DNA from 4 places in the Shewanella sp. MEBiC00475 genome. Region 4 is predicted to be linked to each of the others. Evidence: predicted binding sites of a transcription regulator. Region 4 holds the regulator's gene; each other region holds the start of a gene.
The links. The regulator sigma-54, encoded in region 4, starts transcription at its own class of promoters, with help from an activator protein. The targets are predictions, from matches to a motif close to GTTGGCACGNNNNTNGNNT.
Positions count from the first base shown of each region.

Region 1 (5,127 bases), 2.1 Mb from region 4:
CAACATCATTAGCGATTTAAAGGCTTTGCTTGGTGGGTTTTCTTTAACGTCCCCTACCGCTTTACCGCCGATGAAAGGATGTGGCATCCACAACCATGCCGGGATCGCGAATATTGCCGCCATAAACGCTAACGCTAGCCACTGTTGTTGCCAGTCTGCTGACATGGTCAGCATGGCCTCTACTAGTATTGAGGTGACAATGATGCTCAAACCCGCGCCAGAGAAGTGAATCCCTAATTCTGCACGGTGATTATTATTAACTAGCCATTTTAATATCAGACCAGAGGCAATAATAAAGCCTCCAGAGGCGCAAACTCCGGCAATAAAGCGTAATACCGCCCAAGTAACCATATCAGTCGTCATGACCATTGCAACTGAAGTGACGACGCTCAATATAAGGTACACCCGGTGTAAGTTATATTTGTAGTTCAGATTATGCATGCTAGCAGCAAGCAACACCCCACACATATACCCCATAAAATTAGTGGTAGCTAACCAACCTCCACCAGATTCTGTTAGGCCTGCACCATCCTGCATTATCGGTAATAGCAAGCTATAGGAGAATCTAGCCACACCAACAGTGACAATTAAACTACAGATGCCAGCAAAATATACCCGGACCTTCGTTAGCGCTAATAACATTTCAATCACTTTCCAGTAAAATCATTAACAAAGGATACGTCAATCTGCTAGTCTTAAAAATTGAATTATTTAGAACAAAAACTTCTTATTAAGAGAACCATATGGAAATATTAACGCTAAAAACGTTTAAAGCCGTTGTTGATGAAGAAGGCATTAAAGGTGCTGCTGATAAGCTGCATACGGTTCAATCAAACATCACCAATCGGATTAAAAAACTCGAGAAAGAACTGGATACCAAGTTATTTACTATCATTGGCCGAAAGTTACAGTTAACGCCAAGTGGACAACAGCTTTTCGAGTATGCAGATCAGATTTTGCAGTTAGAATACCAAGCCTCCTCCGCCATTTTGCGTAATAAAGGAACTTACGAGTTAAGAGTCGGTATGCCTGAAACATTTGCGGCTGTTCATATGCCTTTGGCACTCAAACAACTCAAGCTGAATCACGCTGAAATTCGAACAAAAATTCATACTGACACCAGTGAAAGACTGGTTTTTTCTGTATTGAACAATAAGGTTGACTGCGCAGCTATCGGTAATGCACCTAAACATGAAAACCTTATTGTTATCCCGATAGTGAAAGAAGAACTAATTATGGTGACTCCACGAGACAGTGAACATGATCCCGTCTTGTTTGTACGAGATGAAGGCTGCGGCTATAGAAAACATGCCATTCTTTGGCAACAAAAGGCTGGTCGAGGTAATGATGATCTCATGGTAATGAGTAGCGCAGATGGTGTTTTAGGTTGTATTGCTGCAGGTTTGGGCTACACCATTATTGGCAAGAATATGGTGGCTGGTAGTCGGTACGAAAAGTCTCTGGTCATGACGCCAGTCAGCCATGGCCCAAAACATGTTCAGCTATCGATTGTCTATCGAAAAGGTAGCCCATTAGAGTCAGGTATATTGACCCTTGCAAAGCTGTTAACCAAGTAATGAATTCATACACGCTAAGTCGAAATAATGGCTAATTAAATAGCTGCTTATTAAATACAGTTACGGCTATGGCTCTATCATAGAAATCAGTTAACCATTTATAAAATACAACAGAGCAACATCGCAACGTCAACAATCAAGCGCACAAAAGATGTTGATATCATCTATACCTTGTTGTTTTTTGTATTAGTCGATTAAGTTATTAACAGTGAATTATGCCTTTGTGTCTTTCCTGCTTTGAGCAAAAAAAAGCACAAATACACCAGCCATGATGGCAATATCTGCAACGTTAAAAATACCTGTTCTTAACGTACCGACTCCGACATTAAGAAAATCAATTACGGCACCATTATTAAACACCCGGTCATGAAAATTGCTAATACCACCTGAAAATATCAGAGACAGTGCAACTAAAGATGGGAGCTTCTGCTTAGAATTTGATACTAAATACAAAAACAAACCCAATAAAAATGCTCCTACTAATACAACAAAAAGCCAAAAGCGAGCTTGCTCAGACATGTTATTGCCCAAGCCAAGAAATGCACCAATATTTTCCGTGTAACCCACTCTTAAGGTGTCATTAAGGTAACTAACCATTCCACTCTTTGTCAGGTGTTCTGATGCCAACAATTTAGTACCTTGATCACAACCTACACATGACACACTAACGGCAAAAATAGTTAATAGTCTTTTCCAAACATCCATATTGATTCCAAAATTTTTATGGTTATTAACAATCCAACCTGGACCGCTTAAAGTACAACATATGTGCAGCAACACAATTAGGGTGAAGTGATTGAAATCATCATATTGAGTTCAGTATCTCAGATTTAGATCCACTCGTCATTAGCGTTTCATATCGTAGTAATTTATCTTTACCTAATGTTGATTGACTCACGACAAATAAATGAATGAATGAATGATTACCAAAGCCTTAGCTAACGATAAATATTCTAGGGTAATCCAGATGACAATTTGTTCTGGCAATCGCACCAAGCAAGTCATTATGACACCTTAAAGTCAAAATGACACGATTAAAAAGTGTCTTAATGACACTATTTAATTTACTAAAAATAATACTATTAATACTAATCAGTTACTTAACTAGTTGGCACGCCACCTGCAATAACAAATTAACTTTTGAAACTTTATCTTTAAACATTAACTTTTAATTTATTACAGGTGTACATATGACAATTCACATTAAAAATAACATCGATTGGGTTGGACAACGTGACTGGGAAATATTGGACTTCCATGGTACTGAATATAAAACCACTAAAGGGACAAGTTATAATAGTTACCTTATCCGCGAACAAAAAAATGTCTTAATCGATACTGTTGACCATCGTTTCAGTCTGCAATTTATTCAAAACCTTGAGATGGAAATTGATCTTGATAAGATCGATTATATTGTCATTAACCACGCTGAAGAAGATCACTCAGGTGCGTTAGCGGCTTTAATGGCTAAAATCCCTAATACCCCGATTTACTGTACCGAAAATGCTATCGACTCTATCACCGGTTTACATCATCATACTGAGTGGAATTTTAATATAGTCAAAACTGGCGATACCTTAGATATCGGTAACGGTAAGCAGTTAGTGTTCATTGAAACTCCTATGCTGCACTGGCCTGACAGTATGATGACCTATTTAACTGAAGATGCGGTGTTATTTAGTAATGATGCGTTTGGGCAGCATTATTGCGATGAGCATTTGTTTAATGATGAAGTAGACCAAATTGAATTGATGGATCAGTGTTTACGTTATTACTCCAATATTTTAACCCCGTTTAGCTCACTGGTTACAGCTAAAATTAATGAAGTGCTGAGTTTTAACCTACTCGTTGATATGATTGCCACCGCCCATGGCGTAGTGTGGCGCGATAACCCAGCCCAAATCATTCACCAGTATCTGCAATGGGCGGATAACTATCAAGAAGACAGAATCACCATTTTTTATGATTCGATGTCAAATAACACCCGCATGATGGCTGATGCCATTGCGCAAGGGATCCACGATGTTGACCCTGTAGTATCCGTTAAAGTGTTTAATGTTGCTCGCCATGATAAAAATGATATCTTAGCTAACGTGTTCCGCTCTAAAGGTATTTTGGTGGGTTCATCGACTATGAACAATGTCATGATGCCAAAAGTCGCAGGAATGCTAGAAGAGATCACTGGCCTGCGCTTTAAAGATAAAAAAGCCGGTGCATTTGGAAGTTATGGTTGGAACGGCGGCGCGGTTGACCGTATTCACACCCGTCTTACTGATGCTGGATTTGATACCATTGTGGGCTTAAAAGCAAAATGGCGACCTGATGGTAAAGCGATGCGTGAATGCCGTGAGCATGGCCGTCAGATAGCCAAAAACTGGGCATGGCATGATTTGAGTAATGTAAAATCCATTTCACCTGCATCGCTAGTTAGAAGCGCTCAAGCCACTGTAACCACTAAGCCAGCTCCAACGTCAACGCCTCAGGTAACAAAACCTGCTTGCGCAACGGCTACAGCAATTGATGATTCACAAAATATGCTCTGCACTGTGTGTAATTGGGTTTATGAACCAATACTGGGTGAGCCGAATCAAGATGTTGAACCAGGAACGCCGTGGAACGAAGTCCCAGACTTTTTCCTTTGCCCAGATTGCGGCCTTGGCAAAGATGTTTTTGCCCCTATTGCAGCAAGGAAAGTATCATGAGAGCACCCATCATCATTATTGGTAGCGGCTTTGCTTCATATCAGTTAATAAAAACTATTAGACGCACAGATCAGCATATACCGATAACCGTTTTTACCCTTGACGAGGGTCACGATTATAATAAGCCAGATCTAAGCCATGTATTTAGTAATCAACAAACCAGCGCGGATTTAATCCGCCTCAATGCACAAGAGTTTGCCAGCGAGAATAATATTACCCTGCATGCTTTTACCCAAGTTGATTGCATTGATAGCGAACAACAAGCGGTATTTGTGAATGGTGTTGCCTATCCTTATGCAAAACTGGTACTGGCAACGGGCGCGAAAACATTTGTCCCGCCTATGCTTGGCAATGCAACTGACAGGGTTATCACCTTAAACAGCCTGCGCGAGTTTGATAGTGCACATCAACAACTACAAAATGCACAACGAGTGTTGGTTATTGGTGCGGGTATTATTGGTACTGAAATAGCGATGGATCTTAACCGTAGCGGTAAAAGCGTGGTAGTTGTAGATCCCAGTAGCGGTTTAATGGCCAATATGTTGCCAGATTTAGTCGCCAGTGTTTTACAAAAGAAGATGGCCAATACCGGCGTTGTATTTGAGTTTGGTCAAACCATTAGCTCCTTAGACCAAACTAATTCAGGTATTTGTGCCACGCTCAGTTCGGGCAAAAAACATACAGTTGATTGTGTCATTTCAGCCGCTGGTTTAAAGGCTAATGTTGGTTTAGCACGAAAGTCAGGATTCAAAGTCAATAATGGCTTAGTGGTTAATCAGCAACTGCAAACTTCAGTGAACAATGTTTATGCCTTAGGGGATTGCGCGGAGATAAACGGTAAGGTGATG
Region 1 is NZ_CP039928.1:238,861-243,987, forward strand. Features, by position in the region: gene FCN25_RS01050 (YbfB/YjiJ family MFS transporter) at 1-642, opposite strand, end outside; gene FCN25_RS01055 (LysR family transcriptional regulator) at 744-1,577, shown strand; gene lspA (signal peptidase II) at 1,791-2,282, opposite strand; gene norV (anaerobic nitric oxide reductase flavorubredoxin) at 2,768-4,279, shown strand; gene norW (NADH:flavorubredoxin reductase NorW) at 4,276-5,127, shown strand, end outside.
Region 1: the regulator sigma-54 is predicted to act here: its motif matches at 2,685-2,703, upstream of norV (anaerobic nitric oxide reductase flavorubredoxin).

Region 2 (5,127 bases), 450 kb from region 4:
TGGTTTGTTACTCACACCACTGTTTTACTATGCCCTTGCTAAGCGCGGTAACCATAAAGCCGAGTTAGCCGAACCGGCCATAGCACACGATTAACTACGTTATTGATTCAATGACAACAAAAAAGAGGTCACCCCTAGGGTGACCTCTTTTTTATGCCTAAACGTGGTTTTGTTTTACTTTACTAGGTAATGCAGAAAATGTATTGATGAAGCTCTAGAGCTACAGTATGTTCTAGGTATTTGATATCACATAGTTAGTATTGAAAAGTAAACGGCACCAGCCTATAAAGTTGGTCACGGATTAGGCTGAAACAATTATAAATTATCTTGTTGTTGAACGTAGTCAACTACGCTTGTTATTGACATGTTTTGTTGTGATGAAGAATGATTTAAGCGTTTGGCAAACCAAAAACGTGGCTTCCAATAGATATTATTCAAACTTGAAATTTTGACCCCTTTTTTAGTCGAAGCATGTAAAAAACGATCACTGCCCATGTAAATGCCTACATGACGTGTGGTTCGGCCTGTTTTGAAAAAAACCAAATCACCGATGATAAGCTGATTGCGAGGAACTTCTTTACCCAAAATGCGCTGTGCATTTACAGTACGAGGTAATTTGTCACCGACAATATCAAGATAAGCTAAATACACAAAACCAGAACAATCAATGCCTTTTCGACTTAAACCGCCCAAACGATACGGAGTCCCTTTCCATTGCTCGTGAAAACTCAATAAGTTTGACTCACTCCATGTTGGTGGCGCAGGCTTAAGCATGGGAGGAACCACCACGGGCTTATGGGCGACAACGACTGGCGGGTTCGACGTGCACGCAGACAACAGCACCATTAAACAAGCAAATAATAATCCTTTAACCAATTCGACCCACTCCAGACCCGATACATCACCAAAATATAAATACGTTTATACAAGCTAACTATCGCAATACGCTATTAAAACATGCTGTAATTTATTGTAAATTTATTAAAAAATTAACGCGTAATAAGCTGCATACACTGTACGATTGATCGTTTTGCAGCCATTTTGTCAGCTTTAATTTGACAGCGTAGCATAGTGCCCTGCCAATTTGACCAAAAAATGCTCGATAATACCGTTGCGGTTAAGTCCTTACGAATAAAACCTTGTTGCTGACCTTGCTCGATTAATCCACAAAACAAGCCCAACCATTGCTCATAAAGTCCGTTAAGTGTTTGATGTAACAAACTCGTTTGTGGACTGACTTCAACCATTAGGTTACCCATTAAGCAGCCGCGCGGCTTATCGTCGCTAAACAAAAAGTCGATCAGTTGATGATACCCAGCTAACATCGAGGTGACATTAGCTTTAAAATTGGCATTCTGATCCATTGAAATCGGCGCAATACGTTGCTGAAAATAATATTCAGCCACTTCTGCAGCAAAGGCTTCTTTACTGGCAAAATAATGATAGAACGATCCTTTTGGAATACCCACTTCATCCAAAATGAGTTTAATGCCAACTGCGCTGTAGCCATGCAGAGCAAATAGCTTTTCACCGACAGCACAAATCGACTGCTTACTAGTGGTATTTTTGTTCATAGGTTCTCCCATTTTGGCGCTACCATAAACAAAATTAGACCAGTCGCCTATATATTTCTAGTCGATTACGCCTGCAACGGCTGATTTTAATGATAAAACAACATTAAATGACGATTATTGGTTGGAAAGTTAATGAGTATTTTGCTTAATTGACTCATCGAGCAATTGCTGATTTTCAGCGCGTTTCTTGATTATTTCATTATCAATATGCTGATCAACTAACTCTTCACACTGCTTTTGTTGCTCATATTTCATTAGCGGATCAGTGGCTTTATCTGTTTGGGCTTGGCATAACATGCTACTGCAACCACCTAAAAATAGCCCACAAGTCGCGACCAATACCATAGACAAACACACTCTTTTTTGTAATAGGACGCTCAACATAGTTAACATTATCCCGTGGTTTGAACATAAAAAAACCAGCCCGAAGGCTGGTTAGTAGTATAACCGAATAAATTACCCGGCTACACGGATCTCACTCACGACATCTTTCACGTCGTCGGTGTTTTTGGCAATGGTCACAGCCAAATCACGCTCAGCATCGCTCGGCACTGTACCTTCTAAGGTCACGACACCGCTTTCTACATCAACATCAATATCGGTGCCCGATACATCAGCCGAAAAGAGTAAACGGGTTTTAACTACGGTAGCGACTTTAGAATCTGTGAGTGAGTCACTTAAATCCTTGCTGTCTTCTTCACTGTGCTGCTTCATCACCGAAAGCTCATTGTTAACGTCTTTTACACCATCTAAGCTTTTAATTAACTCTCCAGCAAGTGACTTATCAACACTGCTGTCGACTTTACCAGTTAGGGTCACGTTACCATCATGCACGTCGGTATTAATATCAAATGAGTTCAGATTTGCATTTAACAAAAGTGTAGTTTCAGCTTTACCATCGATCCACGCATCTTTTGCATCATCTTGCCAACCTTGTGCTGCATTTGCACCGAATGCCATTGAACCCAACATAATGATCATTACTACAGATAATGTGGTCTTGTTCATAAAGTTTTCCTCCGTTGTTAATCTCAAGGAATACAATGCGTGAACCATGCCAATTGTTATAAGCAGCTGTTAATAATGAACTAACAAGTATTTATGGTTATTTTCATCTTACTGATAGATGACGATATCGGACTTTTTTACCGACGCTAGGTAAATTTTTCATCGTCGCGATGAGGATTAATCACTCCCAATTGCATTCGCGGTATAAACCCGATCTAGCATTGAATCAGCTCTCCAGAGAATGAAAAGATGACTAATGCCGTAGGCCAAAAAGCTATTATGTCGTCAATCAGATAAAGCACGCACTACCCAAAATTAACATCAATTAAAACACACAAAAAAAGCGTGTGCCAATATTGATTGGCACAAGCTTTTTTGTGTCGCCGATGGCTAAGTATGAGCAAAAGAGAGATTTTTCATGGTGTCACAGCTCATTTGTAGCCAAGCAATACCTTCGGCAAGTTGGCTAGCAACACGCTGGTTTTTAGTTTTTATAGCAGTTTGCTTTAAATGAACCAAGACCTGTTGTTCGGTTTCAACCAATACCGCTATCGCTTGGGGTAACGGCTCATCCTGTATAACTTGTTCAGCATTAGCATAGTGGCGACGTGAGGATTGTTGATGATAAGTTTGGCTATCTATTGGCCTTGCTTGGCTTGAACGCACCACACTAAACAATGGTGTTAAACGATCCAGCATACATTTTCGAATGTCGGCCATGTGGATAAAAATCCGTTTGATGTTGTAATCGTCAGCCCCTAATGTGGCTTGGACATAAAATTGTTGTCCTTCTTGGCATAAATTAATCGCCTCATGCAATAGCCATACATCGGACTCAACCTGTTCGTCTCGAGTATATGATTTCAATGTAAATCCTCCTGCATTTGATCATTTAACTGGCACTTTGTTATCTGGTTTGTGTAACATTTCCGGGTACACCATATCTAATTTAAGCAAAATCTAAACCATAAGTGCTCCATGTACATGGGAAAAAATTAATTAACCTTATATTTGTAAAAGTTATTATAATTTGTCCGGGTCTGATTTAATTACCTAATTACACGGAATGATCACTTGTGATTGTCAACATGGCATCACTGGTAAACATTAGACTTAACACCGCAGGGAGTGAATCGGTATGCCACGTCCAACACTTTTTTATCATTTACACCGTCGTCAAGAAGGTGAAGCACGACTCCTTACCTTGCCGAGTTGTCAGCACTTTAATAAGATTGCTAGTTCAGTTGACCAGCCTTGGTTAGACCAACTACACAGTAACTCGATAGATGTTGCGATCATTGAATTATCACAATTAAGCCAACAAGAATACGCAGAGTTAACTGACAGTGCGTTAATGTCGGATATTGAGTTCATCTTCTTAAGCGAAGGTAAACCGAATCCTAACTTAGATCATTTAATGTCAAAAAGTGCTGGTTACCATTTTCGTCAGCCTTACGATGCCGATGTAATCAACGATACCTTAGAAGACTTTGCCCAAGACTTGCAATCACAATCGACGAAACAACAACAGCCATTTTCTAGTGAACTAGACCAATACGGTTTGTTGGTTGGCTCATCGCGGGCAATGCACAAGTTGTATCGTACTATTCGTAAAGTTGCCGTAACCGAAAGCAACGTACTTATTGTCGGTGAAAGCGGTGCGGGTAAAGAGCTTGTAGCCAACACCATTCACCTGGCCAGTCACCGAATCAACCAACCATTTATCGCCATTAACTGTGGTGCATTAAGCCCTGAACTGGTCGACAGTGAGCTGTTTGGCCATGTAAAAGGCGCTTTTACCGGTGCTCATCGTGATCACCGTGGTGTATTCGAGCAAGCAGAAGGCGGTACCTTATTTCTTGATGAAGTCACCGAAATGCCGCTAGAACATCAAGTAAAATTGTTACGCGTACTCGAAAACAATGAATATCGCTCTGTCGGCTCACAACAGTTTAAAAAAGCCAATGTTCGCATTGTTGCTGCCACAAATCGCGATCCAACTGAGGCTATCGATGCTGGGCGTTTCCGCGAAGATTTATATTTTCGTTTAGCGCATTTTCCTATCCGCGTGCCACCATTACGCGATCGTAGCAATGACATCAGTGGCCTAGCACAACATTTTTTAGCCTACCGAAATACTGCTGAAAAACTCACTAAAACCTTTTCGGATGATGCTCTTAAACTTATCCAACAACAAAAATGGCCCGGAAATGTTCGCGAACTAAAACACGCAATAGAACGTGCATATATTTTGGCAGAAGATACTATTTTACCGAGTCACATCACGGTGACACCTCAGGAACCATCAACAGAGCCTTTAGATGACGACGTACAAATACCTGCTGGTATGCGCTTAGATGAACTTGAAAAAGTAGCTATTTATCAAGCGCTCGACAACTCATTGGGCAATAAAAATGATACAGCTAAACAGCTAGGTATTAGCGTTAAAACCCTTTATAACAAACTCAGTAAATACGAAGACCAAACTGACTCAGACGAGCCATAGCCCTAAATACCCATTCATTAAACGTATTTGTTCGCTTCT
Region 2 is NZ_CP039928.1:2,370,023-2,375,149, reverse strand. Features, by position in the region: gene FCN25_RS10475 (efflux RND transporter permease subunit) at 1-94, shown strand, start outside; gene FCN25_RS10470 (C40 family peptidase) at 316-876, opposite strand; gene FCN25_RS10465 (TetR/AcrR family transcriptional regulator) at 990-1,574, opposite strand; gene FCN25_RS10460 (hypothetical protein) at 1,704-1,925, opposite strand; gene FCN25_RS10455 (BON domain-containing protein) at 2,031-2,582, opposite strand; gene FCN25_RS10450 (hypothetical protein) at 2,973-3,449, opposite strand; gene FCN25_RS10445 (sigma-54-dependent Fis family transcriptional regulator) at 3,721-5,088, shown strand; gene FCN25_RS10440 (diacylglycerol kinase family protein) at 5,106-5,127, opposite strand, start outside.
Region 2: the regulator sigma-54 is predicted to act here: its motif matches at 2,618-2,636, upstream of FCN25_RS10455 (BON domain-containing protein).

Region 3 (5,127 bases), 840 kb from region 4:
GTATTCAGCTCGAGTGTTATCAAATCCGCGTAATGCGGAGGTTGAGTTGCCTATTACAGCATCGTTTACCACCACACCTTATGCATCGACTAAGCCTGTTTCCCGGCCGAATGAAAGTGCCATTCGTCAAAGTATTGCTCACGCTAAAACACCGGTGTTTACGCCGGCTGTGAGTGCTTATTCAAGTAAGGCTGCCAATATGTCGAATCAAATGGCGCATATTCTCCAAGCCATGCCATCTGGGGTAGTGATTATTGATGGCGATGGCGTGGTGACGCTTGCTAACCCCGTTGCTACCGAGCTTTTGGGGCGTCCATTACAAGGTGCCCGCTGGTTTGACATTATTCAACGTGCTTTTGCTCCACAAGATGATGATGGCCATGAAGTGTCATTAAAAAATGGTCGCCGAGTAAAATTGGCCATAACGCCATTGGCACCAGAATCTGGACAGTTGATAGTGATAACCGACCTTACTGAAACCCGTTTGTTACAGAAAAACCTGTCTCATTTACAACGTTTATCCGCATTAGGAAAAATGGTGGCGACATTAGCCCACCAGGTGCGTACCCCATTATCTGCCGCCTTGCTCTATGCTTCTAATCTCGCCAGTCCTAAATTATCAGATTCAGCTCGAACTAAGTTTCAATCTAAGTTAGTTGATCGACTGAATGAATTAGAGCGTCAAGTTAATGACATGTTATTGATGGCCAAAGGGCGTCAAGAGGGAATGGCAGAATCCGTTTCAATGGACGAGATTATTACTCAAGTGATGGCAAGCTGCGAGCCTATTGCAGATAAAAAACACTGCCAGCTTGTTGTTGAAGATACATCCAATTCATTGATGCTTGCCAATGCTAATGCATTGAGCTCTGCGGTGAATAATTTAGTGATGAACAGTATTGAAGCGGGTGCCACAAAAATTAAAGTCAGTGCCAGTGAAACCCCAGAGGGGCTGTTGTTAGATGTCATTGATAATGGCAAAGGGCTTGAACCGTCAATGCAACAGCAAATATTAGAACCCTTTTTTACCACTAAGAGCCAAGGTACCGGTTTAGGCTTAGCCGTTGTTCAGTCGGTAGTACGTAACCATGGCGGGCACATTCAGTTGTCATGTAAGCCTGGTATGGGTTGCCATATTCGTTTGCGCTTCCCGCACATTAAAAAAACAGCAGATCAGGAGGTGATGCATGACTGAAGCCAATATTCTATTAGTTGAGGATGACGCTGATTTACGTGAAGCATTGCTTGATACCTTAATGCTTGCCCATTACGACTGTGTTGATGTCGGTAGTGCCGAAGAGGCTATTTTGGCCTTAAAAGCCAACCATTTTGATATGGTGATTAGCGATGTGCAGATGGAAGGCATTGGTGGACTGGGTTTGTTGGCCTATTTACAGCAACATCAACCTAAACTGCCGGTATTGTTAATGACCGCTTATGCCACGATTGACAGTGCGGTTAGTGCGATGAAATTAGGTGCTGTAGATTATCTTGCTAAACCGTTTGCGCCTGAAGTGTTGTTGAATCAGGTGTCACGTTATTTACCGTTAACGCAAAATCACGATAAACCTGTGGTTGCCGATGACAAAAGTTTAGCCTTGTTGTCGCTGGCTCAGCGGGTAGCCGTGTCAGATGCATCGGTCATGATTATGGGGCCGAGTGGTTCGGGTAAAGAAGTGTTGGCACGGTTTATTCACCAACATAGTCAACGCCATGACCAACCGTTTATTGCGATTAACTGCGCAGCAATACCCGAAAACATGTTAGAAGCCACCTTGTTTGGTTACGAGAAAGGCGCATTTACGGGCGCTTATCAAGCTTGCCCAGGTAAGTTTGAACAAGCCCAAGGTGGCACCATATTGCTTGATGAAATATCCGAGATGGAACTTGGCTTACAAGCTAAATTATTGCGGGTATTGCAAGAACGCGAAGTAGAGCGTTTAGGTGGCCGTAAAACCATTAAACTTGATGTGCGAGTACTGGCTACCTCAAACCGAGATTTAAAAGCCATGGCGACATCTGGTGAGTTTAGAGAAGATTTATACTACCGAATTAATGTGTTTCCGTTAACTTGGCCTGCGCTGCATCAACGCCCTGCAGATATTTTACCGCTGGCGCGACATTTGCTGATTAAGCATGCTAAAGCATTTAATATGACTACAGTACCTAAGCTTGATGATGCTGCCACTAGACGTTTATTAACCCATCGTTGGCCAGGTAATGTACGTGAGTTAGATAATGTTATTCAACGTGCACTGATATTACGGGCTAATGATTATATAGGTGTCAATGATATTATTATTGACTCTGCCGATGTGAAGTTGGTTTCTACAGAGAGTATTGAAAATGATAAGTCTGTTGACGTAGACGGTTTAGGCGATGAATTAAAAGCTCAAGAGCATGTGATTATTTTAGAAACCCTTAATCAATGTCAGGGCAGTCGGAAAATGGTCGCAGAAAAACTGGGGATCAGTGCCCGCACGTTACGTTATAAAATGGCTAAAATGCGTGATATGGGGATCCAATTACCTGCATAGCAACCGACATAGCAAAAAGTGCAGTTATCAGTTTTTTGTTAAGTCTATGATTTAGCACTCTAATAATTTTATTTCTGTTCATTAAATTAGATTGATACCGCTTTATATACCAACAAATAACCTATTCCATTATGTGAATAGGTTATTTTTGCCTTCCTGGTTTCTATCTTTCTCCTGTTATTTAACATCTTGGCATCTAAATTGCTTTAACTCTGTATTAGTTATTATTGTCGTCAAAAAATCGACGAAAGGGAGTTACACCATGCAGATTAGCGCAAATCCATTAATGCAAGAAATGCAGTCACTTCGTGGCGAAATATCTCCTTCTATTGGTTCATCTATTCGTCCCAACCTTACCCAACAAGTGAATAACACGACGGGAGCTGATTTTAGTCAGTTACTGTCTCAAGCCGTGGGTAGTGTTAATGAATTGCAGCAAACATCGGCAAGTTTAGCGACTCGTTTAGACATGGGCGACACCACTGTTTCTTTGTCTGATACCGTTATTGCGCGTGAAAAAGCTGGCGTTGCGTTTGAGGCAACGGTGCAGGTACGTAATAAGCTGGTTGATGCTTATAAAGAAATTATGAATATGCCTGTTTAGTGCAGACGTTTTTAAGCACTAAATTACATAACACCATCAGATATAGCAGGTACGTATTGTGAGCACAGACATAATGGTAGGTTCAGATTCAACAGTTGATGACGGAGTCCAGCAAGAGAATAAATCTGGATTGCTTGGCGGTGCTGGTGGTGCCGACATGATGCGTCAGGTGATCATGATTCTGGCATTGGCAATCTGTCTTGCGTTGGCGGTTTTTGTGATGATGTGGGCGCAGGAGCCTGATTATCGCCCATTGGGTAAAATGGAAACTGCTGAGATGATCCAGGTCTTAGATGTTCTCGATAAAAACCAAATCGATTATCAAATTAATGTCGATGTGGTGAAAGTGCCTGAAGATAAATATCAAGATGTAAAATTACTGCTTAGCCGTGCTGGGATTCAAAGTAGCACTCAAGCCAATGACTATTTAAGTCAAGACAGTGGTTTTGGGGTAAGCCAGCGCATGGAGCAAGCTCGCTTAAAGCAAAGCCAGGAATCTAATTTAGCCCGAGCGATAGAAGAGTTAAAAAGTATTAGTCGCGCCAAGGTGATTTTAGCATTACCGAAGGAAAACGTTTTTGCTCGTAATGCGTCTAAACCAAGTGCGACTGTGGTGGTGAGTGTTCGTCGTGGCGGTTTAGGCCAGGAAGAGATTGATGCGATTGTTGATATTGTTGGCTCTGCGGTACAAGGGTTGGTTCCATCACGCGTAACGGTAACCGATTCAAATGGCCGCTTACTTAATTCTGGTAGCCAAGATGGTACCTCTGCAAGAGCACGTCGTGAGTCTGAGTTGGTACAACAAAAAGAAGCCGAATACCGTAATAAAATTGAATCAATATTGATGCCAATTTTAGGGCCTGAGAATTTTACCACTCAAGTCGATGTGAATATGAACTTTACCGCTGTAGAACAAACGGCTAAACGTTTCTCGCCTGATTTACCTGCTATTCGCAGTGAAATGACGATTGAGCGTAACTCATCTGGTCAAAGTTCTGGTGGCATTCCTGGGGCGTTAAGTAATCAACCGCCAATGGAATCTACTATTCCAGAAGTGGCAGGTGAGGCTTCTAGTGCTAGTTCTACTACTTCAGGTGACTCTTCAAAAGAAGCTACGCGAAATTATGAATTAGACACAACGATAAGTCATACTCGTCAGCAAATTGGTGTTGTACGTCGGGTGAGTGCATCTGTTGCAATTAATTTTAAACCTGGTCAGGTTGATGAGAATGGTCAAGTATCACGGGTGCCAAGAACAGAACAAGAGTTAACCAATATTCGCCGTTTATTAGAAGGTGCTGTAGGGTTTAGCTCTCAACGTGGTGATGCACTCGAAGTAGTTACCGTTCCCTTTATGGATCAGTTAATTGAAGAATTACCAGAACCGGATATGTGGGAGCAGCCTTGGTTTTGGCGAGCGATAAAATTGGCTTTAGGTGCAATTGTTATTTTAGTGCTCATTTTAGCTGTGGTTCGACCTATGCTTAAGAAGCTAACGAATCCTAGTGGGGTCAACATGCCTGACGATGTTCGCCCTGGGCATGAATTAGCCGAAATTGAAGATCAATATGCCGCAGATACCTTAGGTATGCTTAATACCAAAGAGGCGGAATACAGCTATGCCGATGACGGATCAATTCACATACCTAATTTGCATAAAGATGATGATATGATTAAAGCAATTAGAGCTCTCGTGGCCAATGAGCCTGAACTTTCCACTCAAGTAATTAAAAATTGGTTACAAGACAATGGCTAATGATAAAAAAGAAAAAACCGAAAAAGCGGCAGTAGCAGGTTTTGATCCTGATTCTGTCACTGGCGTCGAAAAAACAGCTATTTTACTGCTGAGTTTGAGTGAAGCTGATGCTGCGTCAATTTTAAAACACTTAGAACCTAAACAGGTGCAAAAAGTGGGTATGGCGATGGCGGCTATGGAAGAGTTTGGTCAAGAAAAAGTCATCGGCGTTCATAAATTATTTTTAGATG
Region 3 is NZ_CP039928.1:3,659,832-3,664,958, forward strand. Features, by position in the region: gene FCN25_RS16350 (PAS domain-containing sensor histidine kinase) at 1-1,195, shown strand, start outside; gene FCN25_RS16355 (sigma-54 dependent transcriptional regulator) at 1,188-2,537, shown strand; gene fliE (flagellar hook-basal body complex protein FliE) at 2,800-3,141, shown strand; gene fliF (flagellar basal-body MS-ring/collar protein FliF) at 3,212-4,897, shown strand; gene fliG (flagellar motor switch protein FliG) at 4,890-5,127, shown strand, end outside.
Region 3: the regulator sigma-54 is predicted to act here: its motif matches at 2,726-2,744, upstream of fliE (flagellar hook-basal body complex protein FliE).

Region 4 (5,127 bases):
GTAAAAGACTTATCGCCACTGGTTCGCCGGCAACGTTTTCACAAGAATTAGATGACGGCCAAATAGGTACCGCCAGTGCCGACGAAATTACTTATGATCTTGCCAGCACCACGCTCACATTAATAGGCAATGCCAAGCTTGAGCAATCAGGAAGCCAAGTTACTGGTAACAAAATTAAGTACAATATCAATGCACAAGAGTTGATAGCTGAAAGTACAGGTAAGGGACAAGATCGGGTCATCACGATTATTCAACCTGAAAACTTCCAAGATGAAACCGCGCCGAAGCAAAAACTCCCTGAAATCCCTGTTAACAAGCAGAACAAACAATGACCCAAATAACCTTAACCGCTGAAAATTTAGCTAAAAGCTATAAAGCTCGTCAAGTTGTTAAAGATGTTAGTTTAACGGTTAAAACTGGCCAGATAGTGGGTCTTTTAGGCCCTAATGGGGCGGGTAAAACAACCACATTTTATATGGTTGTCGGCTTAGTAAAAAGCGATAAAGGTCGGATCTTAATTGATAATGACGATCTCACCGCCGATCCAATGCATCTTCGAGCCCGTAAAGGTATTGGTTATTTACCGCAAGAAGCCAGCATTTTTCGTAAGCTCACTGTACACGACAATATTATGGCCGTGTTGCAAACTCGCAAAGAGCTCAACAACGACCAACGAATTGAACAACTTGAGCATTTGCTAGAAGAATTCCACATTACCCACATTCGCGATAATCAAGGCATGTCGTTGTCGGGTGGAGAACGTCGTCGCGTTGAGATTGCACGCGCATTAGCTGCTAATCCAAAATTTATTTTACTCGATGAACCCTTTGCTGGTGTTGATCCTATTTCAGTTATTGATATTAAAAAAATTATCCAACAACTGAAAAGTCGCGGTTTAGGGGTATTAATTACCGACCATAATGTTCGTGAAACGTTAGATGTTTGCGAGCGGGCCTATATTGTTAGCCAAGGTAATTTAATTGCTGAAGGTACACCTGATGAAGTATTGAGCAATCAACAAGTTCGAGCTGTGTACTTAGGTGAACAATTCAAGCTATAGTTAAGTTACGGGTCTTTTAAACTATCTAACTCGTTTTGTTGAACGTTAACTAAATAACGTTAAATGTCATTGATGTATGTAACAATCAATACAGTATTTTAGATTGTCATTTTTATGGAAATCATCTAGGGATAAGCGGTAAATGAAAGCGTCACTCCAACTCAAAATGGGTCAACACTTAACCATGACCCCACAATTGCAGCAGGCTATTCGCTTACTGCAATTATCGTCATTGGAGCTACAGCAAGAAATCCAACAAGCATTGGATTCAAACCCATTGCTTGAAATAGAAGATGAGTTTTCAGAAGCAAAAAACTCCGCAAAAGAAAATCGAGACCAAGCTGATACCGACTTTAGTGACAACAGCAGCGTTAATAAAGAAAAAGACACCTCTACAGTTGACACTGCAGAGTCTATAACCAAAGAAACCATGGATGATCTAGCCATGGATACGACATGGGACGAAGTGTATACCGCCTCCCCAATGTCAGGTTCAGGCAGTGCGAGCATGCGCGACGATGACATGCCATTCCAAGGTGAAACCACCGAAGGTCTGTATGAGCATTTAGAATGGCAAAAAAATCTTACTCCCTTTTCTGAGACCGATTTAGCAATTGCCACCGCTATCATTGATGCTGTTGATGAACAAGGTTATTTAACCCAAAGTACCGAAGATATTCTCGAAGCAATGGGCGATGAAACCGTTGAACTAGATGAAGTTGAAGCCGTATTAAAGCGCATTCAACACTTTGATCCTGTTGGTGTAGCGGCTAGAGATTTAAGCGAGTGCTTATTCATCCAATTAGCGCAATATGCCAACACAACCCCCCATATTGATAATGCTCGTCTGCTGATTAAAGACTATTTAGATTTAATTGCCGGGCGTGATTTTAGATTGTTAATGCGTAAAACAAAGCTAAAAGAAAACGAGTTGCGTGACGCTATCACCCTAATCCAGTCACTTAATCCTCGTCCAGGTTTATTAATTACTGCCGTAGATGACGAATACGTCATACCCGATGTTACGGTACTAAAGAAAAATGGCCGATGGGTTGTAGAGTTAAATCCTGACAACATGCCAAAAATTGGCGTTAATCAACAATACGCCGCCATGGCGCGAAGCAGTAAAAATCCGTCGGATAGTCAATTTATTCGAGGCCACTTGCAAGAAGCTAAATGGTTTATTAAAAGTATTGAAAGCCGTAACGACACATTACTCAAAGTGGCCAATTGCATTGTACAATTTCAACAAGGTTTCTTTGAATATGGCGAAGAAGCCATGAAACCAATGGTATTAAATGATATCGCTGAAGCTGTAGAAATGCATGAATCAACCATTTCACGGGTGACTACCCAAAAATACATGCACACCCCACGAGGACTGTTTGAACTAAAATACTTCTTCTCTAGCCATGTCAGCACTGACGATGGCGGTGAATGTTCATCTACTGCAATTCGTGCTTTTATCAAAAAATTAGTTGCTGCAGAAAACCAGCAAAAACCGCTGAGTGACAGTAAAATGGCCCAACTTCTGGCTGAACAGGGCATAAACGTTGCTCGTCGTACCATTGCAAAATATCGTGAAGCAATGATGATTCCACCGTCTAACCAACGTAAGAGTTTATAACCTACAAGGCAACGGAATATATTCATGATAAATTTTCAAAGCTTGAACGACACTCCGATCAGAGCCATAATGCAAACGTTGCGCTCAATGTATAAAAGTTACAACAAAGATCAAAAGCCAGTAAAATCACAGATGGCATAGTGATGTTTGCCATGTCAGAATGTACTGATATGTATACTGCAATAGACGCCCTGATCGATAAGCTCAACCGTCAGGTAATTAAACACCAACAGAAGTATACACAACACTAACGATGGAACTTTGTACCATTCTGCGACCGGAGTGCACTACCTGTGCCACCCCGGGCAGTAAGAAAAAAGTACTGGAACTCATCAGCAACTTAGTCGCTGCCCAGTACCCACCCCTATCTTCGCAAGAGGTTTTTGAAAGCCTTTTAGCGAGAGAGAAAGTGGGTAGCACAGGTATAGGAAATGGCATCGCGATACCTCATGGTCGATTGACGTCTATCGATCAGCCCATTGCCATATTTATTAAGTGTGAAGAACCCATTGCCTTTGATGCAATCGATAACCAACCAGTTGATCTGTTATTTGCTTTATTAGTGCCGGCAGATCAGTGCCAAGAACACTTAAGCACGTTATCGAACATGGCCCAAAAACTAAGTGACAAGCAAATATTGAAACAGCTTCGTAAAACTCACGACTCAACAGAACTTTATCAGGTTATCACTGCATGAAACTTGTCATAGTATCAGGACGTTCAGGCTCAGGAAAATCAGTAGCCTTAAGAGTATTGGAAGACCTAGGATATTATTGTGTTGATAATTTGCCTTTAGCTCTTATTGGCACATTATTAGCCCAGCTCAAAGGTAGTAATGATTTAGTGGCAATCAGTGTTGATGTACGCAACATTGATGAACAAAGTAAAGTGCTTCAAAATCAATTAGCCCTGCTTGAGCACGACACTGAAATTATCAGCTTCTTTTTAAACTCCAATGATAAAGTTCTACTCAAACGCTATAGTGAAACTCGTCGATTACATCCGCTATCTAAAAATCATATTTCACTGCAAGAAGCGATCAAACTAGAAGGACGCTTACTTGAACCAATCGCAAAAATTGTTGACCATTATATTGATACATCAGCACTGAATATTTACGAATTAAGTGACCAGGTTAGGCAAATATTACTAGGCAGTGTTGATAAAGAGTTAGTGATTAACTTTGAATCTTTTGGCTTTAAACACGGAATGCCGACAGAAGCGGACTTTATGTTTGATGTACGCTTTTTGCCCAACCCACACTGGGAAATAGAGCTGCGTCCATTTACTGGTTTAGACGAACCTGTACAAGAGTTTTTAGGGCGCCAGCCATTAGTTAATAAGTTTATCTGGCAAATTGAAAACCTATTCGAAACTTGGATGCCTCACTTAGAACGTAACAATCGCAGCTACCTTACTATCGCCATTGGCTGTACTGGTGGTCAACATCGCTCAGTGTATATTGTCGATCAATTGGCAAAACGATTTAGACAAGGCAGTAAACATACAGTGAATGTTCGCCACAGAGAATTAGATTTAAATGGCAGTAACAGCTAAGTGAACATAGGATCGAATCAATGATCAAACTTGAACGCCAAGTTAGTATTTCAAACAAATTAGGTTTACACGCCCGCGCAGCGACAAAGTTAGCCATTCTAGTAGCTGATTTTGATGCCAATATAACCTTAATTCAAGATGAAAAAAGTGCCAGTGCAGCAAGTGTCCTAGGGTTGTTAATGCTCGAAAGTGGAATTGGAAAAATGATCACAGTGACAGCTGAAGGACCAGATGCAGAAGCGGCCCTAAGCGCAGTGTGCGATCTCATTAATGCCAAATTTGATGAATGTTGCTAAATTTGTACGCTTAGAAGCTCGGCAATAGAGAGTCGCAAAATGTAAGATTAGCGCTAAATATGTCAGTAACACTAGCTTCTATTCTATAATGCTCACAAACCATATGCCTATATTAGATGTTGCGCCCTGAACTCCTCAGCCTCATACTAACGCAGTAGCCACAACAATATTATTTACATATTCACCTCACAAGAATAGCCTTTATGTTTACCTCAGGTAGTCAATACCATCACATTAAGTATTGTTTTACTCTGTGAATGTTTAGCGCTTAAGATGACGAAAATATACCCGTTTTAGTAACCTCCGGTGTTGCTTGATATCCGGAAAGCACACCTCTATTGTTTAATTAAATAATACGGCGATATAGAAACCCGCCCAACAGAAACCTTCAGGCATTCCATTTTTCGTTGCATAGGTTTCAACTTTGTAACTAATAAACTTGAGCCAGAAAAATCAGAGAAATAAATGATTGCTGTGTGATGAATAGGAAGTAGATATATGGGTAAAGAGTACCTAGACAATGAAATTACCGAACAACGCCTCAATCAACTTGCCCAAGCACTCGACAGCGGTATGTTTGTCCACGC
Region 4 is NZ_CP039928.1:2,822,485-2,827,611, reverse strand. Features, by position in the region: gene lptA (lipopolysaccharide transport periplasmic protein LptA) at 1-332, shown strand, start outside; gene lptB (LPS export ABC transporter ATP-binding protein) at 329-1,060, shown strand; gene FCN25_RS12495 (RNA polymerase factor sigma-54) at 1,203-2,687, shown strand; partial or broken gene raiA (ribosome-associated translation inhibitor RaiA) at 2,684-2,938, shown strand; gene ptsN (PTS IIA-like nitrogen regulatory protein PtsN) at 2,941-3,384, shown strand; gene rapZ (RNase adapter RapZ) at 3,381-4,244, shown strand; gene FCN25_RS12475 (HPr family phosphocarrier protein) at 4,265-4,540, shown strand; gene mgtE (magnesium transporter) at 5,039-5,127, shown strand, end outside.